Regions from separate parts of the Comamonas resistens genome, predicted to be linked through region 2. Evidence: predicted binding sites of a transcription regulator. Region 2 holds the regulator's gene; each other region holds the start of a gene.
The links. The regulator FNR, encoded in region 2, switches genes on or off when oxygen is low (the NO sensors DNR and NnrR bind a similar motif). The targets are predictions, from matches to a motif close to TTGATNNNNATCAA.
Positions count from the first base shown of each region.

Region 1: a site for FNR is predicted at 2,495-2,508, ahead of QMY55_RS08765 (universal stress protein). Genes of this name have one in related genera too.
Region 3: a site for FNR is predicted at 1,801-1,814, ahead of QMY55_RS13375 (3-hydroxybenzoate 6-monooxygenase). Genes of this name have one in related genera too.

Region 1 is NZ_CP125947.1:1,862,502-1,866,780, reverse strand. Features, by position in the region: gene QMY55_RS08780 (SurA N-terminal domain-containing protein) at 1-622, opposite strand, end outside; gene QMY55_RS08775 (FABP family protein) at 947-1,603, shown strand; gene QMY55_RS08770 (DNA breaking-rejoining protein) at 1,867-2,268, shown strand; gene QMY55_RS08765 (universal stress protein) at 2,629-3,075, shown strand; gene QMY55_RS08760 (metal-dependent hydrolase family protein) at 3,239-4,279, shown strand, end outside.
Region 2 is NZ_CP125947.1:2,115,592-2,119,870, reverse strand. Features, by position in the region: gene hemN (oxygen-independent coproporphyrinogen III oxidase) at 1-1,303, opposite strand, end outside; gene fnr (fumarate/nitrate reduction transcriptional regulator Fnr) at 1,571-2,293, shown strand; gene QMY55_RS09925 (hypothetical protein) at 2,356-2,619, opposite strand; gene QMY55_RS09920 (FixH family protein) at 2,895-3,209, opposite strand; gene ccoG (cytochrome c oxidase accessory protein CcoG) at 3,309-4,279, opposite strand, start outside.
Region 3 is NZ_CP125947.1:2,864,233-2,868,511, forward strand. Features, by position in the region: gene QMY55_RS13360 (heavy metal-binding domain-containing protein) at 1-19, opposite strand, end outside; gene QMY55_RS13365 (LysR family transcriptional regulator) at 148-1,050, opposite strand; gene QMY55_RS13370 (MarR family winged helix-turn-helix transcriptional regulator) at 1,066-1,611, opposite strand; gene QMY55_RS13375 (3-hydroxybenzoate 6-monooxygenase) at 1,930-3,138, shown strand; gene QMY55_RS13380 (cupin domain-containing protein) at 3,182-4,279, shown strand, end outside.

The sequences.
Region 1 (4,279 bases), 250 kb from region 2:
CTTGAACCTTGGGTGCGAACGCTGCCGCATCAAAGCGAGCCACTTGAATCTCGCGGCGCTGATACAGCGCGTCCATGGCTTGCTTGAGCTGCGCGCCGGTGGTAAAGCTCGTCGCAGTCACGCTGCCCAAAACCTGGTTGAGCGCCAGCTCCTTGCGCAGATTGGCTTCAAAGCCTTCTGGCGTCATGCCTTGAGCGCCCACCAGCGCTTTATAAGCCTCGGCATCCAGCGAACCATCGGGCTTCTTCAGCGCGGCGATGGCGGGGATTTCCTGCAGCGTGCGCACCAGCTCCGAATCTGTCGTGGTCAGATGCATCTTTTGCGCTGCGGCAACCAGCACGCGGTCACGCACCAGTTTTTCCAACGTGGCGTAGCGCGCCTCCGGAGAGTCCAGCAGCTTGGCGTCCATATTGGGGTTCTGCGCGCGCAGGCGGTCACTCTCGGCACGATGCGCGTTGTCCCAGTCCTGCTGGGTAATGTCATGCCCATCCACACGAGCCACGGCCTGACTGGACTCTGTGAAATAGTTCTGGCTGACCCCGACAAAAATGAAAGAGGGAATGATCAGCAAGAACAACAAGATCATCACGAACTTGGAATGCTTGCGGATGGATTCGAACATGGTCAATCTTTCTGCGGCAGCAAAAATAAAGGCGAACTTACGTTCGCCCTATCAACAATGGTGAAAGCCGTGCGACCCGAATGCGCCACAGTCCGGGCCTCTACAGAGCATTAATGCACTACAGAACTGCCATCCAACCTCCACCAACAGGGTTAGGCTAATCCCATCCATTCTAACTGTGCGCTTCCAATTGCCGCGCCCTGCCCCGACTCACTGACGCAGAAATACCCCACGCCGGTCCAACCTGGGGATACAGCCAAAGCAGCCTGCAAGCTCGCTACACTGAAGTCCAACAGATCTCAACGCGAAAGCCCGTCACCCACCATGGAAAACTTTCCCCAAGACATCTACACCGAGCCCACACCCGATGCAGACACCCTGGCCAACCTCGGCCCGTTCACCGGCATGGCCGGCATCTGGACCGGCAAACGCGGCCTGGACATCAACCCCAAGGCCGACGGCCCGGAAAAGCAGGCCTTCATCGAACACATGGAACTGCAGCCCATTGATGCGCAAACCAACGGCCCGCAGCTTTTCTATGGCCTGCGCTATCACACACGCATCGTCAAACCCGATGATGTGGAAACCTTTCACGACCAGGTGGGCTACTGGCTCTGGGAGCCGGCCACGGGCAACATCATTCAGACTCTGACCATCCCACGCGGCCAGACCGCCATGGCGACCGGCAAGACCACCGCCGACGCCACCAGCTTCACTCTCAGCGCCGTACGCGGCTCCACCGTCAACGGCATCTCGTCCAACCCGTTTCTGGAACACGCATTCAGAACAGATGCCTACACCATCACCGTCACCAAACATCCGGACGGAACCTGGTCTTACGAGCAGGAAACGACGCTGACCATCCCCGGCAAAAATCGGCCCTTTGCCCATACCGACCGCAACACGCTGCACAAGATAGGCGAGCCCACACCCAACCCTACCGCGCTGGCGGCCCTCAAAGAGCAGCAGACTTCTGTCTGAGCCCGGATTGAATGCCTATGTTCTTCACTCGCCTGCGCTGACAAGAGCACAGGTGTTTGTTGGCAAAAAACGCATGAAAAGCGCCGCTCACAAATCTGCAGGATGCGGGGCAGATCGCCCCCGCTACAAACATGGCTGTCCATAGACGTCGCCATCCATAGGGGCGTAATCTCCTCCTGTCCATGTCAAAACAGCAGATGCCCTTGTCCTCGCGGGGCTCTGGTTCTGCCCATTGCTGTGCCCAACACAGCCAGGAGAGTCGCATGAAACGCCTAACGCCGCTGTTGGCCGCCGCCGGACTTTTTGGCACCCTCAGTGGAGGCTGCGCGATGGCTCAGACAAGCAGCTCGCAATCCTTTGCGAGCAGCACCACAAACACCTATAGCGGTCAGATCACGGGCAACGGCGTCGCTCAATACGGGCTGGACACTCACGCACTGCAGCAACTGACTGTCACGCTCCACACCAACAATCCCAACAGCCACATGTCGGTCATCAAGGGCGACTCTACAGATGCTCTGTGTCTGAACCAGGCTTCCCCTCACAGCTGCACCTTCCGCGTTGAATCCGATACCGCTTACCGAGTTCGAGTTTTTCTCACTCGCGAAGCTGTCCAGAGAGGCGAAAGCGCGCGCTTCACAATCTCGCTCGAACCCGGCAATTGAAAGATTGGCGCATACGCTCCAAACAGGCCTCCGGCCCCCGGCCCATACGCCCCGGCCCATACGCAATACCCAGCCGCGACACCGGAGCCTTCTGCCGCCAATCGATTGCACTATCTATCCAAAACCCGGGCGATATTCACAAGAATATGCGCTCAAGATTCTTTGATAGCTTTCAGCGCTTGCCCTCCAATGATTAGAGGGCATTTTTATAGGTAATCACCCAAGATTGATTTCCATCAAAAACCGATGGAGTTCTTGTGTGCCAGCCCTTGTCTCCCACCTCTAGCAGTGGGAATATGTCCCCAGCCCGATTCGGATTTTTGCAAGCAACGCGCCCGGTTTGGCGCATGGAGGCTGGATATGTTCAAGCATGTACTCATCCCTACAGATGGCTCGAAACTTTCTGAAGCGGCGGTCCGCACCGGCATTCAGTTAGCCAAGGAACAAGGCGCGCAGGTAACGGCCTTGTTCGTGATGGCGGACTACCAGGCTCTGATCTACGGATCACGCGCAATGATTGCCTATGACGCAACGGAGTTTGAAAAAAGCGCCCAGGCCGAAGCCGATACGGTGCTGCATTTCGCCGAGGAGCTTGCCAAGGCAGAAGGCGTGCCCTTCAATGCTGTGCGTGTAACCAATGCATCGGTCAGCGAAGCCATCATCAAGCAGGCCAAGGATGCTCAGTGCGATCTGATCTGCATGGCCTCTCATGGTCGCAAAGGCCTGAGCGGCATTTTGCTGGGCAGCGAAACCCAGAAGGTGCTGACCAATAGCAGCATCCCCGTGCTGGTACATCGCGCCGAATAAGCCATCGCCAACCAAGCCGCCACGCCCCTGCGCCACTTGGCGCCGGGGCGTTTTTCATGGCCTCGTCGTGTAGCATCCCTGCATCAAATTGTGAGCGAATGGGTCAATTTGTCACATTGAAGCCAGACATTTCTTTGTCGATTTTGGAAAGGTTAGAGTGCCGATGAGCAACGCAATCGCAGCCGACACAGGCCTGACATGGAAAACCGGGTCTATTCGTCCCAGATCGTGCAACTGTGGCAGCGTGCTGTGCCAGTTGCTCCATGAACGTGTCATGAGCGATATGTCACGCCGCATGTTCGTGGGCGGCACCGCTGCCATGATGGCGCCGTTTGTGGGCCTGCAAGCCGCCGAAGCCAACCCGGGCCTGCCCCAGCATGCGGAGCGCCCAACCTTGTTGACCAATCTGCGCTTGTTTGATGGCTCCGGCAAGCCTGCGCGCCAAGGCGTACAGGTGCTGATCCAAGGGAAACAGATTGCCGCACTGCCCTCCACGGCAGAAACCGTGGAAGGTGCCCTGGTCATCGACTGCCAGGGCAAGCTGGTGATGCCTGGCCTGATCGACACCCACTGGCACACCATGCTGGCCGCCATACCGCAGACTACCGCCATGACAGCCGACCTCGGCTACCTATATCTGGCAGCGGCACAGGAAGCGCAACGCACCCTGATGCGCGGCTTCACCTCGGTACGTGATGCCGGCGGCCCGGCCTTTGCACTCAAGCGCGCCATTGATGAAGGCATGATCCCGGGTCCACGCATCTACCCCAGTGGAGCCATGATTTCGCAAACCTCGGGGCATGGCGACTTTAGGCTGCGCAGCGATATTCCACGTGCAGCCAACGAGCCACTGAGCCAGGTGGAGCTGACAGGCGTGGCCATGATCGCCGATGGCGAAGCCGAGGTACTGCGCCGCGTGCGCGAACAGTTGATGCTGGGCGCCTCGCAAATCAAGATGCTGGCGGGCGGTGGTGTGGCATCGCTGTACGACCCGCTGGACAGCACCCAGTTCACCGAAAAGGAGTTGCGTGCAGGCGTGGAAGCCGCAGCCGACTGGAATACCTATGTGATGGCCCATGTGTACACCCCCAAGGGCATCAAGCGGGCTATCAAGGCAGGCGTCAAAAGCATAGAACATGGCCAGCTGGCCGATGAGGAATGCGTGCGCATGATGCGCGATGAGGGTGTCTGGTGGAGTCTGCAG
Region 2 (4,279 bases):
AGAACCAGCCCAGCGCGGTGACATGGAAGCCTTCCTCCTCCAGCACCAGCAAGCCGTTGGCCTGCATCTCTTGCAGCGCCTTCATCTCCGGGGCGAAATATTCACGGAAGTTGATCAGCCAGGCCTGTTCCATGGGCTCATACAGCACAGCGCCCTGGCACATCACCGCCATGATGACAGCACGGCGCACCATGTCGTCGCGCGACAAGGCCAACCCGCGCTGCACGGGCAACTGGCCGCTGTCCAGAGCGTCGTAATACTCTTCCAGCGTCTTGACGTTCTGGCTGTAGGTAGCCCCCACTTTCCCGATTGCAGAGACACCAAGCGCAATCAGATCGCAGTCAGGCTGGGTACTGTAGCCCTGGAAATTGCGGTGCAGACGCCCCTGGCGCTTGGCAATGGCCAGAGAGTCATCGGGCAGCGCAAAGTGGTCCATGCCCACATAGACATAGCCGCCGTCCATGAATGCATCGATCGCGCTGGAGAGCATATTGAGCTTGTCCTGCCCCATGGGCAGGTCAGCAGACTCAATGCGACGCTGTGGCTTGAAGCGCTCGGGCAGATGGGCATAGGCATAAAGCGCTATGCGGTCAGGGCGCAAGGCATTGACCTGCTCCAGCGTACGCGCAAACGATTGAGGCGTCTGCTTGGGCAGACCATAGATCAGGTCCACATTGATGGACACAAAGCCCAGCTCGCGCGCTTTTTCCACCAGGGCAAAGACCTGCTGTGCCGGTTGCTCGCGATGCACGGCTTTTTGCACATCGGGATCGAAATCCTGCACGCCAAAGCTCAGGCGGTTGAAACCCATTTCCTTCAGCGCCTGCAGACGCTCGTTGCTCACGGTGCGAGGGTCCACCTCAATCGAATATTCACCCGCGGGGTCCAGCTTGAAATGCTCGCGCATCAGCGCCATCAAGGCACGCAGCTCGTCGTCGTTGAAAAACGTGGGCGTGCCGCCGCCCAGGTGCAACTGGCTGACAACCTGGCCCTTGCCGCAATGCTCGGTATGCATGGCGACTTCGCGGCGCAGATAGTCGAGGTACTGCGCCGCTTTCTCGTGATGCTTGGTGATGATCTTGTTGCAGGCGCAGTAGTAGCACAGCGACTCGCAGAACGGCACATGGACATAAAGGGACAGCGGCAGCGCGCGGGCAGCCGAATGTGCCTTGCGCTGCTGCAGTGCCAGGGTATAGTCCTCAGGGCCGAAAGCCTCAACAAAACGGTCGGCTGTTGGAAACGACGTGTAGCGAGGCCCCGGAATATCAAAACGGCTTAGCAATTCGGGCGTAACTGCGGTCATGGCTCTTAGTCAGGGTGCACCCACACTGCAGAGGACACCGATATCGAGCTTCTCTTCAGCCTGACCGGATGCCCGTCTTGTTGCAGCGAGCGCGTGTTTTTGGAATCAGTGTCTTCACTGTGCCCCAAGGCAAACCCCTTGTCCTTGATTCACATCAAGGGATAACAAGGCAAGTGCTGCGACAATTTGATCCATCTCATTACCAACCTAGAGGTCAATGAACGGCGCGGCCTCACTCCCTGTGCGTCCGCACCGCTGCTGCAAGCCATGAATCTTCAGACCATCAAAGCATCCTGCTCCAACTGCAATCTGCGTGAACTGTGCATGCCCATGGGCCTGGACGATGAGCAAATGGAGCGCATCGACGAAATCGTCGCCACGCGCCGCAAGATCAAGCGTGGCGGACTGCTGTTCCGCAACGGCGAGGAATTCACTTCGCTGTACGCCATCCGAACCGGCTTCTTCAAGACCTGCGTGGCCACCGAAGACGGTCGCGACCAGGTCACCGGCTTTCAGATGGCCGGTGAAATCATCGGCCTTGACGGCATCGTCAACGACCATCACACCTGCGACGCCGTGGCGCTGGAAGATGCCGAAGTCTGCGTCATGCCTTTTGACAAGCTCGAGCAGCTCTCGCGCGAGGTGACGGCCCTGCAAAACCATGTGCACAAGGTCATGAGCCGCGAAATCGTGCGCGAGCATGGCGTGATGCTGCTGCTGGGCAGCATGCGCGCCGAAGAGCGCCTGGCCGCTTTTGTGCTGAATCTGGTGCAGCGCCTGGCTGCCCGCGGCTTCTCCAAGTCGGAACTGGTGCTGCGCATGACCCGGGAGGAAATCGGCAGCTATCTGGGCCTGAAGCTGGAGACCGTGAGCCGCACCTTCTCCAAGTTCGCCGAAGAAGGCATTGTGGAAGTCAAGCAGCGCCACTTGCGCATTCTGGATACCGAAGCGCTCAAGCGCATTGTCAACAGCCAGCAATGCCAGAGCTGATCTACTAACCCTCAAAAGAACAAAGCCCGCTTACAGCGGGCCTTGTTCTTTTGGAAAGCTTGTCAATCGGCCAAAGGCTCGGAGACGATGCCGTTGTTCAAATCCTGCGCCGAGCGCGCCAGGCTGCGCGTCATCAGACTGCAAAGCAGCATGACCAGCCAGAAGGCGAAGAATGCTGCCGTATAGACGGCGCTGCGCGACCATTCCAGTGGCGACCCCATCCAGTGCACATCCATCGGGTCAACAAAGGCAAAAACCACCATTTCCAGGACTGCGGCGGCCAAAAATGCGGGCCATGCAATCCACATCCAGCGCTGAGTGTCCATCACGAATCTCCTTGGGCTGCGGGGAGCGGTGAGGACATTCTGCACATTGCCGGGCCGAACTGACCAGCCCCTTGCGGGCAAACACCGAGAAACCCAGGCACGGGAATTCTTTAATTGATAGCAGCCAGCGCCTATTAAATCTTCACTTCATAGGTGTCGTTACGCAAAACATAGACTCTACTTGCGCAAGGCGCTTTGAATTTCAGAGCATGCTCCATGAAAAAAGGCCGCTGGGCGGCCTTTTTTCATGGAGTGCTGTGCCCTGCAACCCGGCATCAGCGATCTGTAGGGTGATCTTGTGCAGGCGTTGCCGCATGATTGCGCCCGGTCAGTGCCGGGGCCAGGCTTTTTTGTGATTCGCTCATGCGCTGGTTGATCTCGATGCCATGACGATAGTAATCGGGGTCGATCACGGGGTCAGGCTTGCTCATGGCGATATAGGCCGTGACCAGGCCTGCGACGACCACAACGGCCGGGCCCGCCAGAACCAGCCAGACATGGGCGAACTTCCACCAAGGCTTGCCGTCCTCGGGATGCTGTGGTTTGGCTGCGCTTGCCGCACGTGCTGCGCTTGGGGTTGTTGCCGACATGGCGGATCTCTTTCAATGTGGAACTTTGCCAGTGCGGCGCATCGCCAGATGCGCAGCGCCAGCCAAGCTATTGTTGCGGATAGTCGATAACCTTGCCGTCTAGCGCGGCACCAGGAAAACAGCCTTCTCGGACACGCGCCCACCTTGGGCCTGCACGGCATCCAGATTGAAATGGATGGTGTGCGAACCAGGATCGGCCGAGCCATAGGGAATCTGCAGACGCACGGCAATGCCACGTGTCTCCGCTGGGCCTACGGTCACTTCCTGCTCGGAAGCCACCTCCAGATGATCCAGGCCCACGGCGCTGATGCGGTAGTTCTGCTCGGTCTCCGTGGCATTCATGATCTGCAGGCGGTAAACGTTCTCCAGCTTGCCTCCGGCCACGATGCGCGACAGCGCCGCCCGGTCACGGATGACGTCCACCTTCACGGGTTCACGCATCGCCAGGCTGGCAATCATGGCGGCACTGAGTGCCACCAGCACCGAGGTATAGATCAGCACACGCGGACGGAAGATGCGGCGAATCATCTGCGCATGCTTCCATGCCTTGGACACGGCATTCTGCGTGGTCAGGCGGATCAGGCCGCGTGGATACTCCATCTTGTCCATCACGGAGTTGCAGGCGTCTATGCACAAGCCGCAGCCAATGCACTCGTACTGCAGCCCGTTGCGGATGTCGATACCCACGGGACAGACCTGCACGCAGAGCTTGCAGTCGATGCAGTCGCCCAGACCTTCGGCCTTGTAGTCACTGCCCTTCTTGCGCGGACCGCGCCCCTCGCCGCGCTCTGCGTCGTAGCTGACGATCATGGTGTCCTTGTCGAACATGGCGCTTTGAAAACGTGCATAAGGGCACATGTATTTGCAGACCTGCTCGCGCATATAGCCGGCATTGCCATAGGTGGCAAAACCATAGAACAGCACCCAGAAAATCTGCCAGTTGCCACTCAGGGCCAGCAACTCGACACCCAGTTCACGGATGGGCACGAAATAGCCCACGAAGGTGAAACCGGTCCACAGGGACAAGGCGATCCAGAGGAACTGCTTGAGCGACTTCTTCCAGATCTTCT
Region 3 (4,279 bases), 750 kb from region 2:
GAGTGGTTGTCACGATCATGATCTGTCCTGAAGATTGAGATAAGTGCCGCACATGCTACGCCATCTTCATATCCGAAGCAGACATGAAAACAGGCTCTAGCCCATATATTGCATACGCTTGCAGCTACGAAAGATGCACTATGCCCGCTACTGCGCAGGGCATAGCTGAGCACGCATGGACTGCACCGCATCGCGCAGGAAACTCCAGGTCGTGGCGATACGGGGAATCTGGCGTGATTCCGCAGGCATGCTCATCCAGAAGGTGCGGGTAAAACAGGCTTGCTCGGGCAGGACCCGGCTGAGGATCGGATCCTTGTCGGCCACAAACGCTGGCAGCACGGCCAGCCCGGCCCCGGCACGCACGGCTTCGTACTGGGCAGTAATGCTGGTGCTGCGCAGGGCAAAGCGCTCGGGCCGATGCAGGGTGTCTAGCAGTTGCAGCTCACGCGTGAACAGCAGATCGTCCACATAGTGCACAAAACTGTGGTGGCGCAAATCCTCCGTGCGAGCCACCAGCGGCTTGCGCGCCAGGTATTCACGCTGGCCGTAGAGATAGAGACGGTAGTCGGCCAGCTTGGTCACGATGATGGAGCCGCGCCTGGGCCGCTCCAGCGAGATCACGATATCGGCCTCGCGACTCGACAGATGCAGCATGCGCGGCAGCGCCAGCAGATCCACGCTGAGCAAGGGGTAGCGCTGAGTGAGCCGCGCCAGCTCCCCCGCCAGCATCTGCGTGCCAAACCCCTCTGTCGCGCCTACACGCACCAGACCCGCCGGGCCTTCGCTGGCGGAGGACTGTGCCAGCGGACCGCGCTCCAGCCCATCAACCGCGCTTTGCATGGCGTCGGTCACCGTCAGCAACTGGCGCCCGGCTTCGGTCAACCGCCATTGCCCGGACTCCCGCGCAAACAGCACCGCGCCTAGCTGCTTTTCCAACGCCTGTATGCGGCGCGACACCGTGGTGTGCTCCACGCCCAGGCGCCGGGCGGCTGCGGCCATGCTGCCGTTGCGCGCCAGCTCGCCAAAGAAACGCAGATGGTCCCAGTCCATGGCCCTGCCCGCAGCTTATTCGGCCGCAGCCTTGTTCTTGCCGGCCAGCGCCTTGACGGCCTTCACGGCCGCCGTGCGCTTGCGCTCCGCGCTGCGCTCGGCCACGGCGCTGGGCGCCCGCGCGAATTCGTCGTTCTCGTGGATCAGCAGCGAAATCATTTCCATGAACTGGGCTCGCTTGTCGTCAGGCAGGGGATCAAGCATGCGGCGCTGGGCGCGCAGCACCGCCGGCTCGGCCTGCTGCAGCAGCTGGCGGCCTGCATCGGTGAGCGTCAGCAGGCGCACGCGGCGATCTGCCGGGCTGGCGTTGCGCACCATCAGGCCACGCGCTTCCAGCCGGTCGATCACGCTGCCGATGGTCGAGGTGTCGAAGCCGATGGAACGGGCCAGCGTGCGCTGGTCAATGCCGGGCTGGCGCAGTACAGCCGACAAGGAAGCGTACTGCACGGGCGTGACGCCAAAGGCATCCACCTCTTCCATGAACACGGCCACAGCGATCTGCTGCAGGCGCCGGATGTGGTAGCCGGGATAGTTTTCCAGTTCTGCGGGTTGGTATTGCATGTTGTCCTGAGAAATGCCCTGAGTCGCTTCGCGCCCTCTCCTCCAGGCGCGCTTGCGTGCCGCGTCAGAGCCCTGGATCGCGGGCGATATGTAGCGGCCCAGCGATGTTCTCACGTTCGGACGCTGTTCCGGACAAAACCCGTCATCCAGAGCCATATGCAGAAAACCTAGGGTTTACCCAATGTCTTTTTGAATTAAATCAAAACCACACTGATCATCAGCACACTGTTTATTTGCTTTCGGAAAAAGCGGCTGAAAACAGGACGCGATAGGCACCTGGCATCAACCGCTCCGCAAGCCCCCGAGAAAGTGACCCGTATGACCATCAACCCCAGTTCTTCGACTCTTCCCGTTCTGATCGCCGGCGGCGGCATCGGCGGCGTGGCGGCAGCCCTGTCGCTGGCCCGCCAGGGCTATGCGGTCAAGGTGCTGGAGCAGGCACCGCAGCTGGGCGAGATCGGTGCCGGCATCCAGCTCGGGCCCAATGCGTTTGCAGCCTTCGACGCGCTGGGCATCGGCGAGCTGGCCCGGGACCGCGCCGTCTATACCGACGAGATGGTCATGCACGATGCGCTGGACGAGCGCCTGTTGGGCCGCATCCCCACGGGTCAGGGCTTTCGCGAGCGCTTCGGCAATCCCTATGCGGTCATCCACCGCGCAGACATCCACACCTCGCTGCTCGAAGGCGCCCGGGCGTTGGGCAATATCGAGACCCTGACCGGCACGCGCATCGAGCGCGTGGAGCAGGACGGCGAGACCGTCACGGTTTACGACCAGCATGGCAGGGCCCATCGGGGCCAGGCCCTGATCGGCGCCGACGGCGTGAAGTCGGTGGTGCGCCAGCAATATGTGGGCGATCCGGCCCGCGTCTCGGGCCATGTGGTCTACCGCGCCGTAGTCGAAAAGAACGACTTCCCCGAGAACCTGCGCTGGAATGCGGCCAGCATCTGGGTCGGCCCCAACTACCACCTCGTGCACTACCCGCTGCGTGGCGGCGAGCAGTACAACGTGGTCGTCACCTTCCACAGCCGCGAGCAGGAGGAATGGGGCGTGCGCGAAGGCAGCCGCGAAGAGGTGCAGAGCTACTACCGCGACTGCTGCCCGCGCGCCCACCAGCTCATTGACATGCCCAAGAGCTGGAAGCGCTGGGCCACGGCCGACCGCGACCCCATAGGCCAATGGAGCTTCGGCCGCGCCACGCTGCTGGGCGATGCCGCCCACCCCACGCTGCAATACATCGCGCAAGGCGCCTGCATGGCGCTCGAAGACGCCGTGACGCTGGGCGAGGCCCTCAAGCGCTGCGATCACGACTGGCCCCGGGCCCTGCAGCTGTATGAGCGCTCGCGCATCGCCCGCACGGCGCGCGTGGTGCTGTCGGCGCGCGAGATGGGCCGCATCTTCCACGCCAAAGGCGTGGAGCGCCTGGTGCGCAACGACCTGTGGAAGGGCCGCACGCCCGAGCGCTTCTACGACGCCATGGAATGGCTCTACGGCTGGACGGTCGACAAGTGCCTGGCCGAAGACTGAGAGAAGCGGCCCCCATGCAGGAACAGACAAGAAAGAAACCGAAATGAGCATGACCGAAGCCATTCCCTCTCCCGTCAAACTTTCGGCCGTGGCCGCCCCCGGCCAGCCCGAGCCCACGCCGGCGCTGGAACAGCTGTATCGCGGCTTCGAGCAGGAGATGCTGGTGCCACTGTGGACGCAGATCGGCGACCTCATGCCCGCCCATCCCAGCAGCAAGGCCGCCGACCACCTGTGGCGCTGGGACCACCTGCTCAAGCTGGCGGACGAAGCCGGCCGCATCGTGCCCGTGGGCCGCGGGGGCGAGCGCCGCGCCATCGCGCTGGCCAACCCGGCGCTGGGCGGCCGTCCGTTTGCCACGCCCACGCTGTGGGCCGCCATCCAGTACCTGATGCCCGGCGAGGATGCTCCCGAGCACCGCCACACCCAGCACGCCTTCCGCTTCGTGGTCGAAGGCGAAGGGGTGTGGACCGTGGTCAACGGCGACTCGGTGCGCATGTCGCGCGGCGACTTCCTGCCCCAGGGCGGCTGGAACTGGCATGCCCACCACAACGCGGCCAGCGAACCCATGGCCTGGATAGACGGCCTGGACATTCCGTTTGCCTACTACGGCGAGTCGCAGTTCTTCGAGCACGGACGCCTGCACCTGGACCCGCACGAGCGCGCCACGCCACGGCATTCGCGCTCCGAACGCCTGTGGGCCCATCCCGGCCTGCGCCCGGTGGCCCACCTTGAAGAGGCCCCGGTCACCCCGCTGCTGGCCTACCGCTGGGTGGATACGGACCGGGCCCTGAACGAGCAGCTGGCGCTGGAAGCCGAAGGGTACGCCGCCACCGTCAGCCCCGGCCACGCCGCCGTGCGCTACACCAATCCCACGAACGGCCGCGACGTGCTGCCCACCATCCGCTGCGAGATGCACCGCGTGAAAAGCGGCGCCAGCACCCGGCCCAAGCGCGAAGTGGGCTCTGCCGTGTTCCAGGTCTTCGATGGCCAGGGCACGGTCGCCGTGGGCGAGAAGCAATGGCAGGTGCGACGGGGCGACCTGTTCGTCGTGCCCTCGTGGCAGAGCTTCACCGCGCGCTGCGATGCCGGCCAGGTTCCCCTGGACCTATTCCGCTTTGCCGACACCCCGATCTTCGAGGCC